Regions from separate parts of the Sporosarcina sp. P29 genome, predicted to be linked through region 2. Evidence: riboswitches for the same ligand, from Rfam matches in the RefSeq annotation. Region 2 holds a riboswitch; the other holds the start of a gene.
The links. A riboswitch is a leader RNA that binds a small molecule or an ion and turns the genes downstream of it on or off. The one in region 2 is predicted to bind cobalamin.

Region 1 (9,033 bases), on a different contig from region 2:
CACACGTACCTGAGACACCAAGATGTTTCATCTTTTGCAAGCCAATCATTTTATTAGCTTCTGTTCTGGAAGTGACTGCATCTACTACTACTTCTACTTCATAGCCATGCTTCACAAGATCAGCCGCTGTCATGTAAACGCAAATATGCGTTTCAATTCCCGCAATTAATACTTGCTTTCTTCCCAGCTTCTCCAGTTGATTAACAAATTCTTCATTACCCATTGCGCTGAATGTCATTTTTGCAATCGGTTGCTGGCCTTCAAGCAAGTTCGATAACGTTTCAGTAGTCGGACCTAGACCATCAGGGTATTGTTCTAGCCATAGAATCGGCACATCCAATACTTGTAATCCTTTAATCAGTTTTTCCAGGTTATCATGCAATTCCTTACTTTCATTGACGATTTGTGCGAGCTTTCCTTGAACATCTACTAGTACGAAAACCGTTTGATTTGTTTGCAACACGTTTTATTCAACCCCCTTTTCTACATTCCTGCTAGTATAGCATGTTTGCAGATTTATTAGAAAACATCCATCTCTGTTTAGATACGTAAAAAACCGACTCTCTTTCGTTAGTGAAAGAGAGTCGGTTTGGAATGGTTATTAGTTTTGTACTGTCGCTTTTTGTTTTGCTTTTGCTTTCGCTTCAATACGTCGAGCATGCAAGATTGGCTCTGTATATCCACTCGGCTGTTCTACTCCTTTAAAGATCAGGTCAGATGCAGCTTGGAACGCGATGGAATCATCATAGTTCGGTGCCATCGGCTGATACAATTCATCATCCGCGTTTTGCTGATCCACTACTTTTGCCATTCGCTCCAACGTTTCCTCTACTTGTTCTTTCGTACAAACGCCATGACGTAACCAGTTTGCAATGTGCTGACTCGAAATTCGTAATGTCGCACGGTCTTCCATTAATCCGACATCATTGATATCAGGAACTGTTGAACACCCTACTCCTTGGTCGATCCAGCGAACTACATAACCTAGGATTCCTTGTGCGTTGTTATCTAGTTCCGATTGTACTTCTTCAGCAGACCAGTCCGCATTAGGTGCCAATGGAATATCAAGGATACCATCGCGGTAATCAATTGAACTATCGATTCCGGCTTGTACTTCTTTAACATTTACTTCATGGTAATGCAATGCATGCAAAATGGCAGCTGTTGGTGATGGAACCCATGCAGTGCTCGCTCCCGCTTTTGGATGAGCGATTTTCTGTTCAAGCATCGCAGCCATTAAGTCAGGCATAGCCCACATTCCTTTACCAATTTGCGCGTGTCCAGGTAGACCCGCTCCTATTCCTACTGCCACGTTTGCAGATTCATAAGAAGATAGCCATTCAGATGTCTTCATATCCGCTTTGCGAATGACTGGGCCTGCTTCCATAGATGTATGGATTTCGTCACCTGTACGATCAAGGAATCCAGTATTGATAAATGCAATACGCTCTTTCACTTCGTTAATTGCAGATTTCAGATTCAGTGACATTCTGCGCTCTTCATCCATAACCCCAATTTTAATCGTATTGCGCTCAACACCTAGTAGATCTTCAATACGATCAAATAGTTTGTTTGCAAATGCCGCCTCAGCTGGACTATGCATTTTCGGCTTTACGATGTAAATGGATTTGTGAAGCGAGTTTTTAAACTCTGCGTTTTCTTTAAAGTTATGCGTAGCAATCAAAGATGTAAGAACACCGTCCAAGATGCCTTCAGGTACTTCGTTGCCATTTTCGTCGAGGATCGCATTGTTAGTCATTAAGTGTCCTACGTTACGTACGAACATTAATGAACGACCACGCAGCGTCAACTGCTTGCCATCACCACCAGTATACGTACGATCGGCATTTAGTTTTCTTGTAACTGTTTTACTACCGCGCTTGAATGTAGATTCCAAGTCACCCTTCATTAGACCAAGCCAGTTACGGTATACGCCAACTTTATCTTCAGCATCCACTGCGGCAATCGAATCTTCACAGTCCATCAACGTAGAAAGTGCCGCTTCAAGTACTAGATCTTTCACGCCCGCTTTATCACTTTTACCGATTGGATTATTCTTGTCGATTGCGATTTCGATATGCAACCCATTATTCACTAACAATACAGCAGTCGGCGCGTCTTCACTGCCGTTATATCCAACGAACTTGGACTCATCTTGCAATAGAGCTGTGTTACCGCTTTCAAGCGTCACTTGAAGTTTACCTTCTACAATTTTATAAGCTGTTACGTCTGCATGAGAACCCTCAGCTAAAGGTGCTGCTTGATCTAATAAGTTCTTGGCAAAATCAATAACCTTCTGTCCACGAATCGGATTGTATTGAACACCAGCTTCAGCACCCGCTTCATCACTAATTACATCCGATCCGTAAAGTGCATCGTATAGACTTCCCCATCTAGCATTCGCTGCATTTAATGCATAACGAGCATTATCAATCGGTACTACTAATTGTGAGCCTGCTTGGTTTGCGACTTCATTGTCAACGTTAGCTGTTGTCACTTTGAAGTCCTCAGGAACTGGCTCTAAATAGCCAATCTCTTGTAAAAACTCTTTATATTTAGCGAAATCAATCTCGCCTTTATTATTTTGGTGCCATTCGCTAATGGTCTTTTGCAATTCATCGCGTTTTTCTAATAGCGCTTTGTTTTCAGGAGCAAGTTCATGAATGAGCGAATCAAAGTTTGTCCAAAATTGTTCATTTTGAATTTCTAAGCCCGGAAGAACTTCTTCTTTAACGAAGTTATATAGTTCTGTTGCGACTTGCAATTTACCTACTTTTTCATAGTTTGTCATGGATAAAAGCCACCCCTTAATATTTTTTGCGCTATTCTGTTGTATAACATATAGCGATGAACACCTATCATCGTCTAGTATTCGGCAACACCCCATAGCCTGTCGATCAAAAATCGACACATAAAAGACCAATGACTTCTTCGATTGAAGACGTGTTAGTACATATCATACCTAAAGTCTAGTATACTTTCAACCGAATTGTGAAAATTTCCACATCATTGCTATTTGGATTTAATACGTGCTATTTTCAACAGTTATATAACAGTAGAGCTATTATTCCGTTTCATTATTTAAGTTCACTATTTTTTAAAAAAGTAGCCTTGATTAAATTCTGTTAGCAAGTTGACACACTATTTTGCATGTGATAGCTTTAGAGACAATCATCTGAATTGAATAGTTTGAAAAGTAGGTGGAATGAAAATACTTTCATTTCTTAAAAGGGAATCCTTTTCTCGGAGCGGTCCCGCCACTGTGAAGACGCTGATGCGTCCAGCCAGACACCTGCCTATTTTTCATGACGCTTAATCCTACGGTGAATAGGGAAGTGTTAGACAGACGCAGTCTATAAACGCATGTTATTTATAGCATGTTATTTTATATGTACTCGCATTTCTAACATTTCCCCTAGAAATGTTTTTTTATTGCAAAAAAATTCAAGGGGGAAATTATCCATGGTAAAAAGCAGCATAGCGGGCTATCCCGTAATAGGTGAAAATCGTGAATGGAAACGAGCACTTGAGGCATTTTGGTCAAAGAAGATTTCAGAAGATGAGCTTCTTCAAACAACGAAAGAGATTCGCTTAGCGAACTTGAAGAAACAGCAAGATGCTGGGGTTGATGTCATTGCTGTAGGCGACTTTACATTGTACGATCGCGTACTGGATACGTCTGCGATGTTCGGAATTATTCCTTCACGGTATAACTGGAAAGGCGGACAAGTTTCTACTTCGACATACTTTTCGATGGCTCGTGGTAATGATGAGGCAGTCGCTTCCGAAATGACAAAATGGTTCAATACGAACTATCACTATATCGTGCCAGAATACGAAGGTCAGCGTTTTGAACTGACTGAAAACAAACCGCTAGCTGCTTATCGTGAAGCAAAGAAAGAACTAGGTATTGAAGGTAAACCTGTTCTACTTGGCCCCTATACATTACTTAAATTATCTAAAGGGTTTGAAGATAAAGATGTACCATCCATCATCCTACAACTGATTCCACTTTATCAAAGAGTACTAAAGGAATTACAGGATGAAGGTGTACAATGGGTTCAAATCGACGAGCCAATTCTATGTACATCGATTAGCTTAGATGAAATGAAGACCGTTACAGAAATTTATTCACAGCTGACGAAGAATCTGAATGGACTGAACATTCTTCTACAGACATATTTCGATTCAGTAGAACATTATACAGAAACAATCGCGTTACCAGTTGCAGCGATCGGTCTCGATTTCGTCCACGGACGCGAGAAAAATTTAGAATATCTGAAGCAATATGGTTTCCCTGGAGACAAAGTGCTTGCAGCAGGGATTATAGATGGACGAAACGTATGGCGATCAAATTTACATGAAAAACTAACATTGGCTGAAACTATCCATCAGCAAGTCTCACTTGATAAATTGTGGATTCAACCTTCATGTAGCTTGCTCCACTCACCTGTGACGACTCGCTCGGAACAGAAACTAGATCCAACTATCTTGAACGCATTAGCATTCGCCGACGAGAAGTTGCAAGAAATAAAAGCTATTCAAACAGCTCTACAATACGGAAAAGAAAAATTCACTAATGTATTTGAAAACAGTGAAGCAGCATTGACTGCATTTAACGCCCTTCCCGCACGCAATAATAAAGAAGTGCGTGAAGCGACTTCCGGAAGTCTACTCTCTGATAGTAAGCGGAATCTTCCTTTCGCGGAGCGTAAAGTAAAGCAACAGGAAAAATTCCAATTGCCGCTCCTTCCCACTACTACAATCGGTAGTTTCCCACAAACACCAGAAGTACGGGCTACACGGAATAAATGGAGAAAAGGCGAAATTACGAATCAGCAATACAAAGACTTCGTTCATGCTGAAATTAAAGAATGGATCGATATTCAAGAGGACTTGGGACTTGATGTCTTGGTGCATGGTGAATTTGAACGTACGGACATGGTGGAATATTTCGGTGAAAAGTTAGACGGCTTTGTCTTTACTGAAAAAGCATGGGTACAATCCTACGGTTCACGTTGTGTTAAGCCACCAATTATCTTTGGAGATGTTGCGTTCACGAAGCCAATGACTGTTGAAGAATCTGTTTACGCGAAATCTCTTACTGATCATGAAGTAAAAGGAATGCTTACGGGCCCTGTAACCATTTTAAATTGGTCATTCGTTCGTGATGACCTGTCCAGAGAAGAAGTGACAAACCAAATCGCACTTGCTTTGCGTAAGGAAATTGAAGCGCTTGAGGCAGCTGGTATTCATATGATTCAAGTCGACGAGCCAGCACTTCGCGAAGGTCTTCCATTGAAGGAAACTGAATGGAAACACTATCTAGATTGGGCTGTTAATGCATTCCGCGTATCTACTGCTTCAGTGGAGGATACGACGCAAGTTCATACGCATATGTGTTATTGTGATTTCAACGACTTTATCGAAGCGATTAGCGCACTGGATGCAGACGTAATCTCTATCGAAACTTCACGTAGTCACGGCGACTTGGTCGAGGCTTTCAATGAGTATCATTATGACAAAGGAATCGGTCTAGGCGTCTACGACATCCATAGCCCACGCGTCCCTGCAGTCGAAGAGATGACGGAAATTATCAACAAAGGTCTTGAAGTTCTCGAGCCTAACCAGTTCTGGATCAATCCGGATTGTGGTTTGAAGACGAGAAAGCGCGAGGAGACTGTTGCAGCATTGAAGAATATGGTGATTGCGACTGTACAGGCACGAGAAAAGTTAGGCGTAGTAGCGGTAAAATAACGAATTTAAGACAGTTCAAGAAATCAACACGATTTCTCGGACTGTCTTTTGTTCGTAGCGAGATGGATATAGAGCAACATGTATAGGAGTTCATGATGGGTTTTGCGCTACACAGGGACTAGTTAGAAGACGCCACCCCCTTGCAATGTCAGTGGGTGATGTAAGTACCCTCACTTGGTAAGTAGGATTGAAACGGAACCTCGAGCTTCAATCCTTTCGTTAACACACTATGAATTTGAATTACACAGTATAAAAGAGGACGCCCCGTGAAGTAAAGTAACTTCCAGGACATCCTCTTTTCACTTTATTAATAATCAGTCAAACTGCTTCGTTAGATTTGCCATCTCAATAGCGGACACTGCTGCGTCCCAGCCTTTGTTCCCCGCCTTAGTCCCTGCACGTTCGATTGATTGCTCAATCGTATCCGTTGTGAGTACGCCGAAGATTACCGGGACACCCGATTGCATGCCAGCTTGTGAAACACCTTTTGCCACTTCATTACAAACAAAGTCAAAATGAGGAGTTGCACCACGAATGACCGTACCGAGCGTAATGACTGCATCATACTTTTTCGAATCCGCCATTTTCTTTGCAATCAATGAGATTTCGAATGCGCCTGGCACCCATGCTATGTCTACATCTGCCTCGTCTACACCATGACGTTTGAACGCGTCCTGTGCACCTGAAAGTAACTTCCCTGTGATGAATTCGTTAAACCGCCCTACGACGATGCCTACCTTTAAACCCGTACCTACTAAATGCCCTTCGAATAAATTACCCATTTTCATCTCTCCTCATAAAGTTAATAAATGACCTAGTTTTTCCGCCTTTGTGTGTAAATACTTTTCATTCGCTTCATTAAAAGGTAGCTGGATTGCGACGCGTTCCACTACTTCCAATTCATATCCTTTTAAACCAGCGATTTTCTTTGGATTATTCGTTAACAAACGCATTTGCGTAATACCAAGTTCCCGTAGAATTTGTGCACCGATACCGTAATCACGTAAATCAGCAGCAAACCCAAGTTTTTCATTCGCTTCTACCGTGTCATAGCCTTGTTCTTGCAGTTCATAGGCTTTTAGTTTATTGATCAAACCTATACCTCTGCCCTCTTGTCGCATATACAACAATACACCGCGCCCTTCTTCTTCAATTTGGGAAAGAGCAGCTTGCAGTTGTGGACCACAGTCACAACGGCATGATCCAAAAACGTCACCTGTTAAACATTCTGAATGAACTCTAACTAGGACCGGTTCTAGCGTCGTAACATCACCTTTTACTAATGCAACATGTTCTTTTCCTGTCAAGGTTTCGGTATAGCCAACCATACGGAACTCGCCATAATCTGTCGGCAACTTAATCTCTGCTTCACGAATGACTAATTGCTCTCGCTGTAGACGATAATGAATGAGGTCTTGAATGGTGATTAGTTTCAAATCTAGCTCTTGCGCCATCTGACGTAACTCCGGTACACGCGCCATCGTTCCGTCCTCACTCATGATTTCACAAATTACACCGGCCGACGCGCTGCCTGCCAATCGCGCCAAATCTACTGCAGCTTCAGTATGTCCTGTACGTTCTAGTACACCACCTGACTTCGCTACAAGTGGAAATATATGCCCCGGACGTTTGAATTCGCCTGCTGTTGCATTCGTTTCCATCATTTTTACGATTGTATCTGCTCGTTCAAATGCACTGATTCCGGTATGCGTAGAGTTGTGATCGACACTAATCGTAAACGCAGTACCATGTGAATCTGTATTATTATCGGTCATCATTTGCAAACCTAGTTGTCTTGCTTTTTGTTCTGTTACGGGAACACAAATCAAGCCTCGACCTTTTGTTGCCATGAAGTTGATAATTTCAGGCGTAACCTTGTCGGCCAACGCCACAAAATCCCCTTCATTTTCTCGATCTTCATCATCCACCACGATAACAACTTTACCTTGACGTAAATCTTCTAACGCATCTTCGATTGTATGAAACATCTTCATTCACTCCTTCACATAAATCCGTGTTGTTGTAAAAAGTCTTTCGACATCGTTTGATCTGTATCTAGTCTTTTTCGCAACATGTTCTCAACATATTTAGCGAGCATATCGCATTCGAAATTGACTATATCCCCTACTTGCTTTTTCGCAATGACGGTCATTTCCTGTGAGTGCGGGATCAACGAAATCGTTATATCCGTATCCTTCACTTCGAAGATCGTCAATGAAGTACCATCCAATGCGATTGAGCCCTTATGTAATAAATAGGGATTATATCCTTGCGGTAAGGACAAGCGTATATATAACGCATTATCAACAGTTCGCTTTTCACGGATTGTGGCTATTCCATCTACATGTCCCGTGACAAAATGTCCACCCAATCTGCCATTTGCTGCGAGTGCTCGCTCTAGGTTCACAGGACTTCCCGTTGCTAATTTTCTTAAGGATGTAGAGGATACGGTTTCAGGCATAACGTCCGCCGCAAACCGGTCTTTTGAAAAGCTCTTTACCGTTAAACAGACACCATTGACCGCGATACTGTCTCCAACACTCACATCTGTCAATACAAGAGATGCAGCGATCGTTAGAGTCATAGATTGAGCACCAGGTTGTATTTGCTGAACTAAACCAATCTCTTCAATTATTCCTGTAAACACTGTTCAATCACTCTCTTTCAGTACAGCTGTGATTTTAATGTCCGGACCGATCATTTCCACACTTTCAAATGTTAACGGAAGAGCTTCACTCATCAATAGGGGGTCCAGTCCACTAATCGGTGTCAAAGATCCAATTCCACCTAGTAATTTGGGCGCTACGTAGCAAATGACTTTCTGCACAGCTCGCGCTTTTACGAATGAAGCATTAATAGCCGCCCCACCTTCTACGAGCAACGTCATGACACTACGTCTTCCTAGCTCTAGTAGAATATCTTCTACAATTAGTTGAGGTTTCTGCATTCGGATAATCTGGACATGCGGTTTCTTGAGTAACTTTTCACGTGATAATTCCGCATATTTTCCGCAAAAAATCCACGTCGGTGCTTCTGCATTTTGAATGATCTGGCTAGATTCCGGTGTTCGTAAAGATGTATCTAAAATAACTCGAATAGGATGTTGTCCACCTAGGGGCAGTCTGGTGGTGAGAAGAGGATTATCATGAAGAAGCGTTTGCACACCTACTAAAATTGCATCTTGCGTATGTCGAAGCTGATGGACATCGAGTCGTGCTTGCTCACTCGTCACCCACTTACTATCTCCTTTTGAAGTCGCAATCTTACCGTCTATCG
Region 2 (9,033 bases):
TATTTCGGCCACTCATCGAGGACTTCATTGGAAACGATGACTAGATGGGAGACGATTTCTTTCATTTGCGTAATCGTACGAAGTAATTTTTCCTGCTTTTGTTCTAAACAGCCCGAACGCGAAACGCAAGGTGTCCCTTCTTCGTATCCTTCATACATTTCATTGGCGAGCCATGTAGTGAGGCAATCCCATAAAACGAGATCGCCTGGCTTTAGAAACGGTAACACTTCATGGAGATTTTTCGGTTGCTCGATTGTGTGCCAATTCGCCTGTCGTCGATCTTCTTTATGTTGCTCTATCCGTTGTTTCATCTCTTCATCGGACGCTACACCGGATGCGATATAGACGAGACGACCTGCTGGCTGATTCGTCAGCAGACGTTCCGCATAAGCACTCTTTCCACTGCGCGCACCGCCACTGATAAACGTTACTGTCGCTTGAACCATTGATCCATCACCTCCCGCAGTGTTGCCATCATGGGTTCGGACTTCATGCCAATCCGTAACCAGCGCCCGTCCATCCCGCGGAAGTTTTCCGAATGGCGCAGGACGATGCCTTGTTTCAATAAATCTTTATACAGCTTCTTCGCATCTTGCAGGGGCTTCATGACGACATAGTTTGCTGAAGAATCGAGGACTTCACAGCCATGTACGCGTAAAAACTGGGTCATTTTCAAGCGTTCTGTTTGCGCATGCAAAATCGCCTGTTGACGATACGCCTCTTCCTGCAGACATAGTACACCGATTTCAGCGGCAAGCCCGTTGACATGCCAATGGGAAGCTTGTTGTTTAAGTGTTTCGATTCGTTCAGGATGTGCGATGAGATACCCTAGACGGATACCAGGAATCGCGTACATCTTTGTCATCGAGCGGACAATTAACAAATTCGGATAGTTCGCGACTTGCGGAATACAGGACTTTGATTCATCGACGAAATCAATGAACGCTTCGTCTAACACAACATCTGTCGAACTACTATTAGCTGCTTTTATAATCGTTAGTAGCGCATCTTTTGTAGGCAAATAGCCTGTCGGGTTATTAGGTGTGCAAATATAGATTGCATCCGCTTCAGGTAATGCCTCCAGAATCTGACACATAGGCAATTGAAAACCTTCTGATTCAACAGCTTGAAGCGATACGACTTCTGCGCCGTTTACTTCAAGCGTGGCGCGATATTCAGAAAAAGTCGGGTCAATTAAGAGGACTCGTTTCCCTCGGTAGGTCCCTGCCAATAAAGATAATATTTCTGCCGCACCATTGCCGACAAGCATTTGTTGTTCGTCTACTTGATGATAGTCGGAAACTGCCGAACGAAACGGCTGACCGTCCGGGTCTGGATAACTGTTGAGCGTCGAAATTAGAGTAGGCCATGCTTCCACTACAGACGGTGGAGGTCCTGCTGGATTACAATTTTCACTGAAATCGAGCACTTCATCAGGCATCGTGATATTCATTGATGCATACAATCGTTTGCTGTTTGCGCCGTGTTCAGGCAAGCGCATAGAAAATCCCTCCTAATACTGTGCCGAGTGACCAGAAAGTCCAAGACACGACTTGCATTTGATACGTAGCGGAACGGATATGTTCTTTATTCGCAATGACTGCCGGACCAAGTACCGCTCGTTCCGACACTATTCCGCGATATGTACTGCTGCCGCCTAACTGGATATTGAGTTGCCAAGCCGTTGCTGCTTCCAGATAACCGCTGTTCGGGCTCATATGCTTTTTGGCATCGCCTAACCAACCACTAATTCGCTGTTTAAATGCATGTCCACCTTCATTCGGAGTGAACAGTAAAATAAGTAACCCTGTAATCCTTGAAGGTATCCAGTTAAAGAGATCATCCATATGAGCCGAAACTTTTCCAAATTCACGGTAACGCTCATCTTTATAGCCAATCATAGAATCGAGAGTATTGACTGCTTTATATAGCCAGAGACCCGGTGCTCCGAGCAAGAATGCCCAAAATAATGGAGCTGTGATCCCGTCCGACGTATTTTCCGAAACCGTTTCAATCGTAGCACGGGATATTTCACTTTCATTGAGCTTCTTCGTATCCCTGCCGACAATCCAACTGAGTTTCTCACGTGCTTCGCTCAGGTCTCCTGATTTTAATGGCTCATAGACTACTAGTGCCGCATCACGCAAACTCTTTTGCGCAAGTCCTGCCGCAATGAGTAGCGCTTCGATTGCGATGCCTGCGAACAGATGCAGACGATACGCGATACTGACGAGCCAGATGACGAGAAGAAACGTCGTCAGGCAAATAAGCAACCATACAACTGCACCTTTTACAGTACGCATACGGCCTTTGTTCAATAGTTTTGTCAAATTACTAATTGTCGTACCTAGCCACTTGACTGGATGTGGCCAGTTCGGAGGATCGCCAATGAGTCGGTCGAGTACCATGCCGATCGTGATCGCAATAAAATGTGCAGGGATCATCGATGCTCACCTACTGCTAATCGATATGAATGAATAGCTCGCACCGTACAATCATAAACCCCTTTACCGATCAACTTCCCGAGTTGTGTTATCGGACCAGCGTAGGGCAAATGTTCTCCTTGCTGTGTAGACGCAATCAGCAAGCTGTCTGTCGAAGTACCTGTAGCGACCGTGCCGGATTCCGGATCCTTCACTTGCTCATCTTGCAATGCTTTCACTTTCGCTTCTGTTGCGGTAATCAATGCTTGGACGAAAGCTTCTTCACTTAATTCTCCATTAATGAAGACCCATGTATTGATCGTTCCTATGTAAGGAATATCTTCACGCTGCCAGGACTTCGAAACGTCCACTGCGTTTCCAACACCTGCTGTCACCGCCACGACAATCGAGCCGAATTCTCCTTCGTATTCCTCCACTTCAACATGCTCCGGACTAACGGCAGTCATCATGGCGACGGTATCTGTCAGATGATAACCTAGCGCACGCAAGTAATCCATGTTCTCTTTTTGTACATCATCGATCATATAATCCGCACGCACACCACGATTGACGAACGTCCGGTACCAGCCAAGTCCTGCATTATGAACTGCGGAAGAAATCGTCTTCAGTGGTTGGCTTGATTGCAACAATACGTGATCTTGCTGAATCGATACGTCTGCTTTTTTTACACAAAACCGTTCTACCTTTTCTTGTAAGTTCGGCAATAGCGTCATTTGAGGCTTCGGCATTTCAGGATGGGGCTGTGTTTTGACGCGCGCGTTGTACACATGATGGATTTCTTGCTCGAGTACGACATCTTGCGGCGTGCCAATGGATGCTACTTCCCCGTTCTTCAACAGCAACAAACGATCACAATAGAGAGCGGCCAGATTGATGTCGTGAAATACTGAGATGACCGTGATCCCCTTCTGTCGCGCTTGATTGCGTATCGTATCGAGCAATTGCTGCTGATGCGCGATATCGAGATGGTTCGTTGGTTCATCCAATAATAAAATAGGTGCTTGCTGGGCGAGTGCCTGCGCAACGAATACGCGTTGTTGCTCGCCTCCTGATAATAATTCAATCGCGGTATTTTCATATCGCGTGACACCTGTATGGTTCATCGCTTCCTGCACTGCTTGCTCGTCCAACTCCGACCAACTCGAGAAAATCCCCGATTGATACGGGTAACGACCAAGTGCGACGGTGTCTTTAACGCTATGGGAAAAGGCATGCGCATGAAGCTGTGGCAAGACGGCCACTTGTTGTGCGAACTGCTTCTGGGTATAGGCGCCAGAAGGTTTACCTGCAATCATCACTTTACCGCTTTGTTTCGGCAAAATCCCCGAGATGATTTTCAGTAACGTAGATTTCCCGCTACCATTCGGCCCTAAAATCCCGAGAACTTCTCCTTTTTCCACGTGGAACGACACATTTCGCACAATCGGTTCCTTGCCGTAGCCTCCCGATAAATTGTCCACTTGCAACATCTTCACATCGCTCCTTTTCTACGTTGTTTGTAAAAGATATAGGCAAACACCGGAGCGCCAATGAATGCTGTAATGACACCGACCGGTAATTCAGCCGGCGTAATAATAGTTCGTGCTACGAGATCGCAAATGATCAATAACGATGCACCGTTAAATAACGATAAAGGCAATACGTGACGGTGATCGGAGCCCCATAACATGCGTGTCATATGAGGGACAACTAGGCCGACGAAGCCGATTGTTCCAGATACAGCAACAGCAGAACCTGTTAATACCGAACCACCTAGCAAAATCATTAATTTACGCTGTTTGACATTAACTCCGAGATGATGCGCACGTTCTTCACCGAATAATAAAGCGTTCAATTCGCGGCGATTGAGCCACAGCATGAATGAGCCGATAATGAAAAACGGTAGGACCATTACAATATAATTCCAGCCACGCATCGATACGCTACCGAGCAACCAACCGACAATCTGACGGAGTTCTTCTTGCGTTAGCGCGATCATTAGCGACAGCACGGAGCCGAGAAATGAACCAAAAATAATTCCTGTTAAAATAATCGTTTCCATTTTCATGGACCGGTCGACCAGTCGAGCAAAACCGATTACTAGAAACATCGTCAATGCGGCACCAATCATACTAAATACAGGTAAGGTGAATGCGCCAAGAACCGGTAACGAAATACCAAAAAAGAGTGTGATCACGGCGCCGACAGAGGCACCGGATGACACTCCGAGGGTGTAAGGATCAGCTAATGGGTTTTTCAATAGCCCCTGGAAAGCGGCTCCTGAAATAGCCAGTGATGCACCGACGATTCCTGCCAGCAACACACGTGGCATACGGATCTTCCACAAAATATTACTTGCAGTCGCATCCGATTGATTCCATAGCGTCTCTATTGGTATTTTTACTGTACCGATCGATACGCCGAGCCAGATCGCCACAAGCAATGTGGCAATCGACACGACATAGGCGAGAGCGGTTTTATTCACCGAATACCTCAGGATAGACTGCTTTCGCAAACAGCTCTAATCCATCAGCCAAACGTGGACCTGTACGGCTTGTGATATCTTCATCCAGTTGAATGACTTGATCTTCTTTGATCGCAGTCACCGCATCAAACCCGTCACGCGTTTTAATATTTTCTACGACGTTCGGAATATAGCTATACATAGCCAAAATCACATCCGGATTTTCATCGACAATCGTTTCAGGGCTGATCATAATCCAGCCTTCTTCTGTGACGATGTTTTCAGCGTGGATCATATCCAAGAATTGCTGAGGGAATGTTCCTGTTCCTGGTGTATAGATTTCAGGTGCATCAGAGTTTTCAACAAACACGCGCTTCTTGTCTGTGATGTCTGCTGCTTTCTTTTCGATATCCGCAATTTTTGTCTTCATATCTTCAACGATTTGATTCGCTTCCACATTTTTGTCCATGACTTGACCAATCAGTTCAATCGTTTCATATGTCTCTTCAAAAGTTCCTGCATTCGGTACGACGATTACCGGGATGCCTGCGTCACGAATTTGTTTCAAACCTTCTTCATTCGAACCCATCATCATTTCATGTGCGAATACCGCTTCTGGCTGCAATGAAATGACTTTTTCTACGTTGACCGTAAAGTCCCCTACTGTATCAAGCTCCGTGACTTCTTCAGGAAAATCATCGTTTTCTGTTACTGCGATAACTTGATCCCCTGCATCAATACCGAATAAAATTTCCGTGTTGCTTGGAATTAATGAAATGACAGTTTCCGGCGCTTGCTCAAATGTAATTTCTTCGTCCGTTGCATCTGTCAACGTGTATGGATAACTCGTTGTATCCGCTGATTGTTGTTCTGTTTTCGATTCTTCGCCAGACTGATTTTCATCTGCCGGTGTTTCTTCTTTTTTACTGTCGCTTCCGCATGCTGCGAGTAGTAGTACCGCGAGCATTGCTGTCAGCATCAGTTGCCAAAACTTCTTCATGTGTGTTCCTCCTCTAATATATGTGGTGCATTACGCAAGCCGCAGACATGAAAAAAGCCTCCGATAGTTCGAAGGATTAAGTGGGATGAAATCAGCGCATGATTTCTTCCACTGTACCTATCCTCGTAGGTTGCTGCGGAACTTCATTTTCTAAAAAGGCAGGTGACCTGGCTTGTGCATGGCACTTACAGTGGCGGGACCGCATCGGATTTGAACCGATTTCGCATTTCATCTCAAGTTTCGAGAACCTTTTCAGAAGATATGTAATTATGACTTATTATAGCGATAATAGCGGTGGTTGTACAGGGGATAGGGAGAGATTGAAACGTGTTTGGGAGTGAGGCTCCAGCAGGGGGACGCTTTCCTGAGGGGCCGCGATGAACCAACCAGTTCGTTGCACTCTCTTTGGTTGTCTCATCTGTCGACCTGATCCTCTGGGAGTCGCCCCCTGCTTCCGCCTCACTCCCTACTTTTTGTTGTGTTGACAGGTTTAACCGCTTTTAAATTGTTGATGCGTCTAGGGTCATTGGAACTTTTTGGACATATTCATTTTTTCAACAAGATAAGTACGCAACGCATCAATTACATCCCCTTCTCGATATGACAAGAAAACACGAGGTGTGCCCTTGAACTTCACTTTCACACTCAAGAAAGGACACCAGTGAAGTGAAGCGAAGTGAGAGCCGTTACGGAGGACGGCTTTTGCGAGTAAAAGCGAAGCGTTAGGAGCACATCTTTGTACTTGAGGCGGCGACTCGGGGAGGATCAGCTCGACAGGCTAGACAACCGAAGGAAGCACAGCGACCTGGTTGGCTTGCCGCGAGCCCTCCCGAACGCGTCCGCCTGGAACGCAGCGAAACGTTGCTCTTCCACTTCCCCTCAAAAAGCGAAAACAAAAAAGCCAAGCAGTAATCCCGCTTGGCCACTTTCAATATATTACATTCTTTCAGGTGCTTCGACGCCTACCAATTTCAACGCATTCGCAATCGTCGTTTTCGTTGCTGTAATTAAAGCCAAGCGTGCTTCGGAAAGATCCTTGTTCTCAGGATCCAACACTTTGTTCGCATTATAGAAACTATGGAAGCTAGCTGCTAGCTCTTGAATATACGTCGTCACACGGTGTGGTGCGCGCATGCGAGCTGAGTCGCTAATTAGTTTCGGGAAGTCTCCGAGTTTCTTTAGTAGCTCTAGCTCTTTCTCGTCTTGCAATAGCGTGACGTTTTCTGTTGATGCTTCTACGTTCTGCTCTTTCGCCTGACGCAAGATCGAGCAAATACGCGCGTGCGCATATTGTGCGTAGTAGACAGGGTTTTCATTGGATTTGGATACTGCCAAATCTAAATCGAAGTCCATTTGTGCGTCGCCTGAGCGCATCGCGAAGAAATAACGTACAGCGTCTAGGCCGACTTCTTCTACGAGTTCACGTAGTGTGACGGCTTTTCCTGTGCGCTTGCTCATCTTGAACTTTTCTCCGTCTTTATAAAGCTGAACCATTTGCGCCACTTCTACTTCAAGCGTATCGCGGTCATAACCAAGTGCCTGGATTGCCGCTTTCATACGTGGAATATATCCGTGGTGGTCTGCTCCCCAAATATTGATGAGTTTATCGAATCCGCGACTCAGTTTATCTTGGTGATAGGCGATGTCTGGTGTTAAATACGTAAATGAACCGTCTTGTTTGATCAGTACACGGTCTTTGTCGTCGCCAAATGTAGTGGAACGGAACCAAGTGGCACCGTCTTCTTCATAGACGTGACCATTTTCACGAAGTTTATTGAGCGCGACTTCGATCTTGCCATTGTTATATAAAGACGTTTCCGAGAACCAGTGATCGAAATGAACGCGGAAGTCCGTTAAGTCTTTCTTTAGTTTATCCAATTCGATATTCAAGCCGTGTTCGCGGAAAAATGCAAGTCGCTCTTCTTCTGGAACATCGACATACTTGTCGCCGTATTGTTCGACGAGGCCTTTTGCAATCGTGATAATGTCTGCACCACGATAGCCATCTTCAGGCATTTCTTTTTCTAATCCAAGCGCTTCGAAATACCGAACGTCAATAGATAACGCTAAGTTATTTATTTGATTACCCGCATCATTGATGTAGTATTCGCGCGCTACGTCATAGCCAGCTTTGTCGAGAATATTACATAATGAATCTCCAAGGGAAGCGCCGCGTGCGTGCCCTAAGTGCAAGTCTCCTGTTGGATTCGCTGAGACGAATTCAACTTGGATTCTCTGTTGCTGTCCGCTGTCTGAACGTCCGTAGTCTGCTCCTTGGTCCAGGACAGATTTTACGATATCTCCAAGACTGTCTGTTTTCAAACGGATATTGAGGAAACCAGGTCCAGCAATTTCAATGGAGTCGATTGCGGTGTTCGTCGTATCCAAGTTCTCTAGAATACTTTCCGCAATTGCACGTGGTGGTTTTTTCGCTAGTTTCGTCAACTGCATCGCAATGTTCGCTGCATAGTCTCCATTTTCTTTACTTCTTGGTGATTCCAGTTTGATTTCTGGAATATCTGCACCTTCGACTAGTTGTGCTTTTTCAATCGCTTGGTGCAATGCTTCTTTAATCTCATGTTGAATCTGCTCTACTGCATTCATTGTGTTACCTCCGAGTAGGTTATTGTCAAATGGTATTTCCCTAATAAACTGTCGTCTGAATGTAAGTCGTACGCTACCGTAAAGCGTCCAGGTACCCACTCCAGTTGATTCGTACGAACGGCTAAATCCATAACCGCAGGGCCATTTCCGTATGTGCCAAAACGAACATCGTCTTGTCTGAACGGCAATCGCATCTGCACGCCGCCCTTACGCATGATGAAAGCATCTTCGGCATGTAATTTCACGGTCGTTCGAACTGCTGGCATTCCTTCTAATCGTTCTTCAAACAATAAGTAGGCCTGCCCTTTTTTCTCAATGATTTCTCCAGTCGCTTGCATCGTATGCGTTTCTGCTTGCTGTTCTGGATGTTGAATAACGGAACGGAGCTGAACTTGCATTTTTGGCGCTTCCATTCGTTCACCGCCTTAAGTAAATAGATTCACTCATTATACACTTCTTCCGGCACTAGTTTCAATGTTACACGTCTAAACTTTTCCTGTGAGCCGTTTAATCCGGCCATAACCGTCCCATACTGTCAAAAG

Region 1: another riboswitch for cobalamin. It lies ahead of metE (5-methyltetrahydropteroyltriglutamate--homocysteine S-methyltransferase); the one in region 2 lies ahead of CSV68_RS14475 (ABC transporter substrate-binding protein).

The regions. Positions count from the first base shown of each region.
Region 1 is NZ_PDYX01000001.1:329,605-338,637, forward strand. It holds gene CSV68_RS01560 (hydrolase) at 1-463, opposite strand, end outside; gene CSV68_RS01565 (malate synthase G) at 602-2,791, opposite strand; cobalamin riboswitch at 3,182-3,314, shown strand; gene metE (5-methyltetrahydropteroyltriglutamate--homocysteine S-methyltransferase) at 3,463-5,757, shown strand; gene ribH (6,7-dimethyl-8-ribityllumazine synthase) at 6,072-6,539, opposite strand; gene CSV68_RS01580 (bifunctional 3,4-dihydroxy-2-butanone-4-phosphate synthase/GTP cyclohydrolase II) at 6,552-7,745, opposite strand; gene ribE (riboflavin synthase) at 7,760-8,404, opposite strand; gene ribD (bifunctional diaminohydroxyphosphoribosylaminopyrimidine deaminase/5-amino-6-(5-phosphoribosylamino)uracil reductase RibD) at 8,408-9,033, opposite strand, start outside.
Region 2 is NZ_PDYX01000023.1:27,801-36,833, forward strand. It holds gene CSV68_RS14450 (bifunctional adenosylcobinamide kinase/adenosylcobinamide-phosphate guanylyltransferase) at 1-446, opposite strand, end outside; gene cobD (threonine-phosphate decarboxylase CobD) at 428-1,501, opposite strand; gene cbiB (adenosylcobinamide-phosphate synthase CbiB) at 1,488-2,441, opposite strand; gene CSV68_RS14465 (adenosylcobinamide amidohydrolase) at 2,441-3,913, opposite strand; gene CSV68_RS14470 (FecCD family ABC transporter permease) at 3,916-4,908, opposite strand; gene CSV68_RS14475 (ABC transporter substrate-binding protein) at 4,901-5,887, opposite strand; cobalamin riboswitch at 6,028-6,154, opposite strand; gene argS (arginine--tRNA ligase) at 6,824-8,491, opposite strand; gene CSV68_RS14485 (YwiB family protein) at 8,488-8,904, opposite strand.